DNA from 2 places in the Agrobacterium sp. NPDC090273 genome. Region 1 is predicted to be linked to the other one. Evidence: predicted binding sites of a transcription regulator. Region 1 holds the regulator's gene; the other holds the start of a gene.
What was found. Region 1 encodes PhoB, which activates phosphate uptake and scavenging genes when phosphate is short. Its sites were predicted from a motif close to TGTCATNNANCTGTCAT; they were not measured.
Positions count from the first base shown of each region.

Region 2: the regulator PhoB is predicted to act here: its motif matches at 2,220-2,236, upstream of ACIQT8_RS16250 (DUF1868 domain-containing protein).

Region 1 covers NZ_JBIVYN010000005.1:82,015-86,927, forward strand. The annotation lists gene ACIQT8_RS14710 (aspartate aminotransferase family protein) at 1-238, opposite strand, end outside; gene ACIQT8_RS14715 (GcrA family cell cycle regulator) at 669-1,202, shown strand; gene phoB (phosphate regulon transcriptional regulator PhoB) at 1,271-1,957, opposite strand; gene phoU (phosphate signaling complex protein PhoU) at 1,985-2,710, opposite strand; gene pstB (phosphate ABC transporter ATP-binding protein PstB) at 2,814-3,629, opposite strand; gene pstA (phosphate ABC transporter permease PstA) at 3,646-4,913, opposite strand, start outside.
Region 2 covers NZ_JBIVYN010000005.1:389,828-394,740, forward strand. The annotation lists gene ACIQT8_RS16240 (ATP-binding protein) at 1-935, opposite strand, end outside; gene rpmF (50S ribosomal protein L32) at 1,086-1,271, opposite strand; gene ACIQT8_RS16250 (DUF1868 domain-containing protein) at 1,463-2,182, opposite strand; gene polA (DNA polymerase I) at 2,312-4,913, opposite strand, start outside.

The DNA of each region.
Region 1 (4,913 bases):
GCTTTTCCTGTCCGGGCACTTCATAAAGGTTGGAAACGTGCCAGACCTTTTCAGCCTGCGTCTTGATAGCCTCGACGAGATGCGGATGCGCATGCCCCAAGGAATTGACAGCAACACCGGCCGCAAAATCGAGATATCGCTCGCCGCTTTCCGTGAACAGCCAGACGCCCTCACCGCGTTCGAAACGCAGCGGCGCTCTTGAAAACGTATCAAACAATGGCGCGTTGGCTTCGGCCATGGCTGCATCACTCCTTGCGCAAATGCGCTTTCATATCGTTGTCAATAGGTGGACAAGGTTATCCCTTGCCTGAAAATCAAAAATGCCGCCTTGCGGCGGCTGGGGCACTATTGTCACTTCAACTGCCGATGTCAACAAAAGTCCTCATTTTCCGGCGTTCCCAAGTCATAGTGGGAACACGTGACCGAACCACAAGGTGTTGCCTTTCGGACTCTCCTGAACAGCAAGTTGGGGAAAACCGGAAAATCGATTCCAGATGATTCCCGCGACTCTTGCCACGGAGTCAGCCTCACACTAGGTTAATCGTCAATTACTAGACTGCATTGCGGCGGAACTAGTCACCAAAAATCCGGCGGAATTGACACTCGGAGTGCGCTCGCGAGATGGAGAAGGATTCTGCCGAAATAGACGCGACGAGCGGAGAAGCGGCATGAACTGGACGGATGAACGAGTCGAAAAACTCAAGAAACTTTGGTCCGAGGGCCTCAGTGCCAGCCAGATAGCGGCACAGTTGGGTGGTGTAAGCCGTAACGCCGTTATCGGCAAGGTTCACCGTCTCAATCTTCCGGGCCGCGCCAAGGCTGGCGGAACCGTGACATCGGCGCGCTCTGCACCGAAGCGTACGGCACCAGCGGCACCTCGTACGGCAACCTACACCGCCCGCGTCAACACCACGCCGGTTCGGACCGTGGCACGCGCCAGCGTTGCGACAGCCCTTCACGAAGAGATGGATATCGAGACCGCTCAGGTGCTCGAATACGTTCCTTCGCGCGATATCGTTACGCCGGCCTCGCGCCGCCTGACGCTGACGGAATTGACCGAGCGCACCTGCAAGTGGCCGGTTGGCGACCCGCTGAAGGACGACTTCCATTTCTGTGGCTGCGAAGCCCTGGAATCTTCGCCCTACTGCAAGTTCCATGCGAAGCTCGCCTACCAGCCTGTCAGCGAACGCCGCAAGGCATAAGCGGAACAACACGGAATAAAAAAACGGGCCTTACGGCCCGTTTTTCGTTTAGGGTATGTGATGTTGGATTATGCCGCTTCCATGGAATAACCGGCGCCACGGACCGTGCGGATGACATCCTGCATGTTCGAAAAATTGAGCGCCTTGCGCAGACGGCCAACGTGGACGTCAACGGTCCGTTCGTCCACATAGATATCGTGACCCCAGACGCCATCCAGCAACTGCGAACGGGAGAAAACACGACCCGGCGATGTCATCAGGAATTCCAGAAGACGGAACTCGGTCGGTCCCAGGCGCACTTCACGCGTCTTACGATGCACGCGGTGCGTTTCCCGATCCAGTTCGATGTCGCCGCATTTCAGGACTGACGACAAAACCTCTGGGCGGGCGCGACGCAGCATCGCCTTGACGCGTGCCATCAGTTCCGGCGTGGAGAAGGGTTTCACCACATAGTCATCCGCGCCTGTGGCGAGACCGCGAACGCGTTCGCTTTCTTCGCCACGCGCTGTCAGCATGATGATCGGCAAACGTTCGGTTTCCGCCCGCATCCTCAACCGGCGGCACAGTTCGATACCGGAGACGCCAGGCAACATCCAGTCCAGGATCAGGAGGTCGGGAACCCGCTCCTGCAATCTGATCTCGGCCTCATCGCCACGCGGTATCGTGTCGACGTCGTAACCCTCAGCCTCAAGATTGTAACGAAGCAGAACGCTCAGCGCCTCTTCATCTTCAACAACTGCAATCTTCGGTACCATACTGAACTCCGCAGGTCTGCCGGTCTGTTACTCGGTCACGGAACCGAGAGTGTTGGAACTATCGTCCTTCGGACGCTCACCTTCCGGCTGGCTGCCGGTGGTCATGTAGTAGATCGTCTCGGCGATATTGGTCGCATGGTCGCCGATACGTTCGATGTTCTTGGCGCAGAACAGAAGATGCGTGCAGGTCGTGATGTTGCGCGGATCTTCCATCATGTAGGTCAGCAGCTCGCGGAAGAGCGAGGTGTACATCGCGTCGATTTCTTCATCGCGTTCGCGGATGGCCTGCGCCTTCTCAGCCGAACGTGTCGAATAAACATCGAGAACTTCCTTGAGCTGCACGAGGGCAAGCTCGGAGAGATGTTCGAGGCCGCGAGCCAGCTTGCGTGGAACACCGGTTCCTGCAACGGCAATCACGCGCTTGGCGGTGTTTTTGCCGAGATCGCCGACGCGCTCAAGATCCGCCGCAATGCGCAGCGTACCGATGATTTCGCGCAGGTCGGCAGCCATTGGCTGGCGCTTGGCGATGGTGACGATGGCCTTGTCGCCGATTTCACGCTCGGCGTGGTCAAGGATCGCGTCGTCGGAAATCACCTTCTGCGCCAATGCCGCATCGGAATTGACAAGGGCGCGAACGGCGTCCGCGCACATCTGCTCCGCCAGGCCGCCCATTTCGGCAATCCGGCGGCTGAGGAATTTCAACTCGTCGTCGTAAACCGACATGATATGCGAATGCGTCGTTGTCTGTGTCATGATCTCGTCCCTGGGCTTTGCCTTCCGTTTTCACCTGCTGATGGCGGGTGGCAGAACGGAGGCGCCAAACTTGTTCGGTTTCTCTGAGGCGCTGAGCGGGCAATCAGCCGAAGCGGCCCATGATGTAGTCCTGCGTGCGCTGGTCATCCGGGTTGGTGAACATCTTGTCCGTTTCGTTCTCCTCGACCAGATGGCCAAGATGGAACATCGCGGTGCGCTGCGAGACGCGAGCGGCCTGCTGCATGGAGTGGGTTACGATCACGATCGTGAAGTTGGCACGCAGCTCATGGATCAGTTCCTCGACCTTGGCGGTAGCGATCGGGTCGAGGGCCGAGCAAGGCTCGTCCATGAGGATCACTTCCGGGGACACGGCAACTGCGCGTGCGATGCAAAGGCGCTGCTGCTGACCGCCGGACAGACCCGTACCGGATTCATGCAGACGATCCTTCACCTCATTCCACAGACCGGCCTTCTGCAGGCTGGACTCGATGATCTGGTCCATATCCGCCTTGTTACGGGCGAGGCCATGGATACGCGGACCGTAAGCAATGTTTTCGTAGATCGACTTCGGGAACGGGTTCGGCTTCTGGAACACCATGCCGACACGAGCACGCAGTTCCACCACGTCGATTGCCGGATCGTAGATATCATCCGTATCGAGCGTGATCTTGCCGGTGACCTTACAGCCATCGATCGTATCATTCATGCGGTTCAGGGTACGCAGGAAGGTGGATTTGCCGCAACCGGACGGACCAATAAGCGCAGTAACGGTATTTTCGCGGACATTCAGGTTCACGTCGTAAAGCGCGCGCTTTTCGCCGTAAAAAACCGAAACGTCCTTGCCAATCATCTTGTACGAAACTTCATTCATTTTCTTGTCCAGCGCCTTTTCAACTGCTGCTTCCGACAACATGTTCATAGCTTTCTAGCTCCCTTTACCAGCGCCGTTCGAAGCGGCGACGCAACAGGATTGCGCCAACATTCATGACGATGAGGAACAGGAGCAGGATGATGATAGCGCCAGATGTTCTTTCGACAAAGGCACGCTCTGCTTCGTTCGCCCACATGTAAATCTGTACCGGCAGTGCCGTCGAAGGATCGAGCGGCGTCGTCGGGTAGTTCGCAACGAAGGCCACCATGCCGATCAAAAGCAGCGGCGCCGTTTCGCCAAGGGCGTGTGCGAGGCCGATGATCGTGCCGGTCAGAATGCCAGGCATGGCAAGCGGCAGCACGTGGTGGAAGATCGTCTGCATCTTCGATGCGCCAAGACCAAGGGCAGCGGCGCGAATGGACGGTGGCACAGCCTTGAGGGCAGCGCGGGTCGCGATAATGATGGTTGGCAGCGTCATCAATGTCAGGACGAGACCGCCGACCAGCGAGGCCGAGCGCGGAAAGCCCATGAAGTTGATGAAGACCGAGAGACCAAGCAGACCATAAACGATCGAAGGAACAGCCGCGAGGTTGTTGATGTTCACCTCGATAAGATCCGTCAGGCGGTTTTTCGGTGCAAACTCCTCGAGATAGATCGAGGCTGCAACGCCAATCGGCAACGACAGCACGAGAACGATCATCATCATGTAGAAAGAGCCGATCAGCGCCACGCCGACGCCGGCAGCTTCCGGACGGCTCGACGCGCCGTTGACGAAGATGCCCGTGTTGAAATGCTTGGCAAGCTGGCCGCTCTCAACGAGCTGGTTCATCCAGCCAAGCTGCTGGTTCGAAACGCGGCGGTTGTTTTCATCCACCGTCAGGTCGACCTGACCCTTGAAGGCGCTGTCGACATCGCCAGAAGCGAGCAGCGTCACATTTCGCGTCGTGCCGATGATCGAGGGATCAGCGGTGACAATGTCACGCAACTGGGTGCGGACGCTGTCCGAAATCATGGCGTTGACGGCCCGCAGACCGGCGCGGTCCGTCGGTGCCACTCCAAGAACCTTGGCAACCGCATCACGGGCGATCACTGGGTAGTTGGCGGTCATGAGCTTCGTCGGATTGGTCGCACGCTCGTTCTTGGGATCGATGATCTGCTCGGAGAATTCCACCGGCACAGTGATCATCGTCTGTTGGAAGGCCGTGTATCCCTTGCCGACAACCGACCAAAGAAGCAGGAACAGGAAGATCAGACCGAAGGAAATCGCTGCCATTCCATAGGCACGGAAGCGACGTTCTGCGGCATAACGGCGCTTGATGCCGATATCACGCC
Region 2 (4,913 bases), 310 kb from region 1:
ATGGCTGCAAGCAGCGCTACTGCAAGGCAAAGGCAGAGAATGACGGCAATCATCGTTGTCTGAACCTGCGTGCGCAAAGAGCCCGTATCGATCAGCACATTTACGGTCCAGCCTGCATCCGCCATCGCCTGCGACAAAACCAGGTATTCTCTCTCGCCATCGTTTTGACGAATGGTCAAAAGCTGGTGTTCGCCAAAGCTGCCGGTCCGCAACGGCAACTCTCTCAACTCGGCATCGGCGTAGCGACGCGACGTTGTGGTACGTGCCAAACGTTCCGTCGTGAGGGGCATCAAGCTGGAATAGAGCCATTGCGGCGTACCGGTCATGAAGATGATACCTTCAGGATCGGACACGAGAATACGATTTTCGCCATCACCGAAGGATGCTTCGATACCCTCGATATCCACCTTGAAGACGATGACGCCTTTGATGTCCTCATCGAACAGAATGGGAGCTGAAAAATAATATCCGCGTTTGTTGGAGGTTGTGCCAAGCGCAAAGAAGCGGGACTGCAAACCCTTGGCCGCATCCTGAAAATAGGGGCGGTAGCTGAAGTTCTGTCCGACAAAGCTCGCCGGGCCATCATAATTGCTGGCGGCAATCGTCTCGCCGTCGAGCGTCATGATGTAGATGTCGGAGGATTCCAGCAGGGTGTTGATGGACTTTAGGTAGACATTCGCGCGCTGACGCAATGCCTGATCCTGAGGATGGGCGACGAGTTCTTCGATATCATCGTGATCGGCAATGAGCGCCGGCAAGGGCTCGTAGCGACTGAGAAGTCCACCGAGGGCGGACACAGCAAGTCTGAGGGTGGTGCGGCCCTGATCGGCCACTTCGCCGAAGTAACGTTCGGCGATCATGTCGCTGCCTTTGGTGACGGCGCCATAACCGAAACCAAGACAAACAAGCACCACCAGTATCCAGCGGGATCTCAACGGCTGCCACCCTCCCAATTCGGACTTTACGCCCGACCTCCAAAACGGATTTTAGGAGGTGTGCGGGACTTTTCCAAGGGAGTGGCCTGCGCCAAAAACAAAAACCGGCCACAAGGGCCGGTTTTCAAAGAATTGCAGAAGCTGAAAAGCTTATGCGCTTTCCTTCGGCGTCAAAACCTGACGGCCACGGTACATACCGGTCTTCAGATCGATATGGTGCGGGCGACGCAGTTCGCCGGAATTCTTGTCCTCAACGTAGGTCGCAGCCGTGAGGCCATCAGCCGAACGGCGCATACCGCGCTTGGACGGGCTTGTTTTTCTTTTTGGTACTGCCATTTTTGTTACTCCACTTTAGCGGCGAAACAACGGAACCGGCCAGAACCAAAGGCCGAATGTCGGGTGTCTCGATATCGGAAATTTGGCGCGCTTATACATGCCAAAACGGGGTTTGACCAGCCCTAACGCACATTTTTTCAGATTCAGCAGAATCCGAAGCGCGGCCAAAGAAGTGCACCGCAAATCACGTGTCATGCTTTATCGAAGACGATGAGCTCTTTGAAGTGGTTCATATCCCGAAATTCACAGAAAGCAGGTGGTCGCAGCTCGATCACAGGAACACTATCGCGCAGTTTTTCGACTTCCTCATCCATCATCGCCTGCCAGCGGGGCAGACAGACGGGATCGAACCAGCGCACGACGTAGGCGAGCGTGAGATGGAATTCGTATTTGTCGTGATCCGGATGGCGATATCCAAAGGCTTTGGCAAACGTATTTCGCCAAAGCGCCAAGGCCCGGTCATCCTCTGCAGTTTTTCCCTTCAACACAAGGCCGGTCGGTCGCAAACCGGTGATCTGCATTGCGAAGTCGGGAAGCGCCGAAAACACGGAAAGGCGCTCGAGATAATACTCCGTCATGGCGTCGATCGAGGCCGTCAGCGGCATTTCTTTTGGCCAGTAGGGCCACATGCGCCTGTACTCGATGATCCCCTGGAACACCGTCATATGAAAGCTGGAGACCGGTGTGAAAGCCAGATTACCAGCTTCCGGCATATCCAGGAAACGTTGCCGCGTCGCGACTACGGCGCTTTGTGACGCCGAACCCTGCACAAGATGGCAAACGATGGCGTTGCCGGGTTCCGGCAAAAACTCGCCTTCAGCGTTGAACCGGGTGCCCGTATGTCGGGGCGGAGCGTCATGACGGGCAGTCGAAAGACGTTCGAGTTCCCTGGAAACGAATCGCGCGTGCATGAAGCCCCCCATGTGGGAATCTCCGTAACTTCGCCGTACGACAGTTCGATGACAGTGAAGACGCGGTTTGTGGGGAGTTAGAACTTGGCGCGCTATACGCGCCAAGTGAGCCGGAACCCCCTTCAGACCTTAGTGTGCCTCGTCCCAGTTGCTGGCGGCTCGCGCATCCACTTTGAGCGGAACCTTCATGGAGATCGCCGGCATGGCGGCATTTTCCATCGTATGGGTAACCGCCTTCAATGTTGCCTCGACGGCCTGATCTTCGACTTCGAATATCAGTTCGTCGTGCACCTGAAGCAACATCCGCACCTGCTCGGCAAGACCAGCCTCGACTAGCGCACCATCCATGCGGACCATCGCCCGACGAATAATGTCGGCCGCAGATCCCTGAATAGGCGCATTGATAGCGGCGCGTTCGTTGAACGCCTTCACCGATGGGTTGGAGGAACGGATTTCAGGGTAATAGGCACGGCGTCCAAAAATCGTTTCAACATAACCGTTGTCACGCGCGAAAGCCTTGGTCTGCTCCATGTAATCGCGAATGCCGGGAAACCGCTCGAAATACTTCTTGATGTATTCTCCAGCTTCGGAGCGAGCAATGCTGAGCTGGTTTGCCAGCCCGAATGCGGAGATACCGTAGATGATGCCGAAGTTGATGGCCTTGGCGCGGCGCCGCACTTCAGACGGCATATCTTCCACCGGCACACCGAACATTTCCGACGCCGTCATCGCATGGATATCGATGCCATTTTCAAAGGCGCTACGGAGCTGGGGAATATCCGCAACGTGCGCCAGGACACGCAGTTCGATCTGGCTATAGTCGGCCGACAGCAGCTTGTGCCCAGGCGTGGAGATGAACGCCGTACGGATCTTGCGCCCTTCCGCGGTACGGACAGGAATGTTCTGCAGGTTCGGCTCGGACGAGGAGAGGCGTCCAGTGGTGGTGGAAGCGAGCGCGTAGGATGTATGCACACGCTTGGTGTCTTGATGGATGTATCCGGGCAGCGCATCCGTGTAGGTCGACTTCAGCTTGGTGAGCTGGCGCCAGTCCACGATCTTGCGCGGCAATTCCACGCCCTCTGCGGCGAGATCCTCCAGAACCTGTGCCGATGTCGACCACTGGCCAGTCTTGGTCTTGGAGCCACCCGGCAGTCCCATCTTCCCGAAAAGGATATCGCCGAGCTGTTTGGGCGAGCCCACGTTGAAACGCTCACCTGCCAGCTCGTAGATTTCCTCTTCAAAGGCGGCGGCCTTCTGGGCTAGCTCTCCTGACAGACGCGACAAAATCTGCCGATCAACGGTGATGCCACGCTCTTCCATATGGGCAAGAACCGGCACAAGGGGGCGCTCCAGCCGCTCATAAACCTTGGTCAAACCTTCGGCAACGAGACGCGGTTTCAGGACCATCCAGAGCCGCAGCGTAACGTCGGCATCTTCCGCCGCATAGGCGGTGGCCTTGCCGATGTCGACGAAATCGAAGGTCACGCCGGACTTACCGGAACCCGCGACATCTTTGTAGGCGATGGGTGTATGTCCGAGCCAGCGCTCAGAGAGCGAATCCATACCATGCGTCGCCTTCCCGGCTTCGAGCACGTAGGAGATCAGCATCGTATCATCGAAGCTCTGCATGACGACGTCATGACGCTTCATCAGCAGGTAATCGTATTTCAGGTTCTGCGCGATCTTCAGAACCGACGGATCCTCCAGCAATGATTTGATGCGATCCATCGCCTCGGCTGCGGGGATTTGACCTTCGACAAGCTTGATGCCGTCGCTGAAAAGATCGCCACCTGAACCAGTCTTGTGCGTCAGCGGAACGTAAGCGGCGCGAATATCTGTCCCCGATGCGTCTTTTCCATTATCGGCAATGGCCAGAGAAAAGCCGACCAGCTCCGCCTGCATGGGGTCAAGCGACGTTGTTTCCGTGTCGAAAGCGACGATGCCCGTCTCACGGGCAGCAGCGATCCAGCGATCGAGCTCACGAATGTCGCGGATCGTGGTGTACGCTTCCGTATTGATCTTGGCGGTGGCAAAAACAGTTCTGCGCGCTTCGGCAAGCTCTGCAGGTGCGCTGCCTTCGGCCGCCACTTTTTTCGCCGGTATCGAAGGCGATGACGGTTGCGCCTCAACTTCCACCCCGGCCTCTGCCGGAGCGGGGTTATCGAGGTCAGGACCGTGCGCTTCATCGCCCCGCTGCACGGCGACATCGGCAGCGTCCACGGAGGAAGCATCGGTATCGGTTGCTTCGGCAACGCGACGCGTCAAGGTGGTGAATTCCATCGCCTTCAGGAAGGCGATTAGCTTGGGGCCATTCTGAGGCTCGAGTACAAGCTGTTCCAGGGATTGATCGAGTGGCACATCCGTTCTGAGCGCCACCAACTGCCTGGAAATACGGGCGAGGTCGGCATTGGCGATAATGTTTTCCCGACGCTTTTGCTGCTTGATTTCTCCAGCCCGCGACAAAAGCGTGTCGAGGTCTCCATATTCCTCGAGAAGCTGAGCTGCCGTTTTCGGGCCAATGCCGGGGATGCCTGGAACGTTGTCGGTGGAATCGCCCGTCATCGCCTGCAGGTCGATCATCTTCTCGGGCGGTACGCCCCATTTCTCAACGACATCCGGAATGCCGATCTGCTTGTCCTTCATCGCGTCGTACATATGCACGTTCGCGGTTACGAGCTGCATCAGATCCTTGTCGGATGAAATGATGGTGACGTCGGCGCCGATGGCCTCG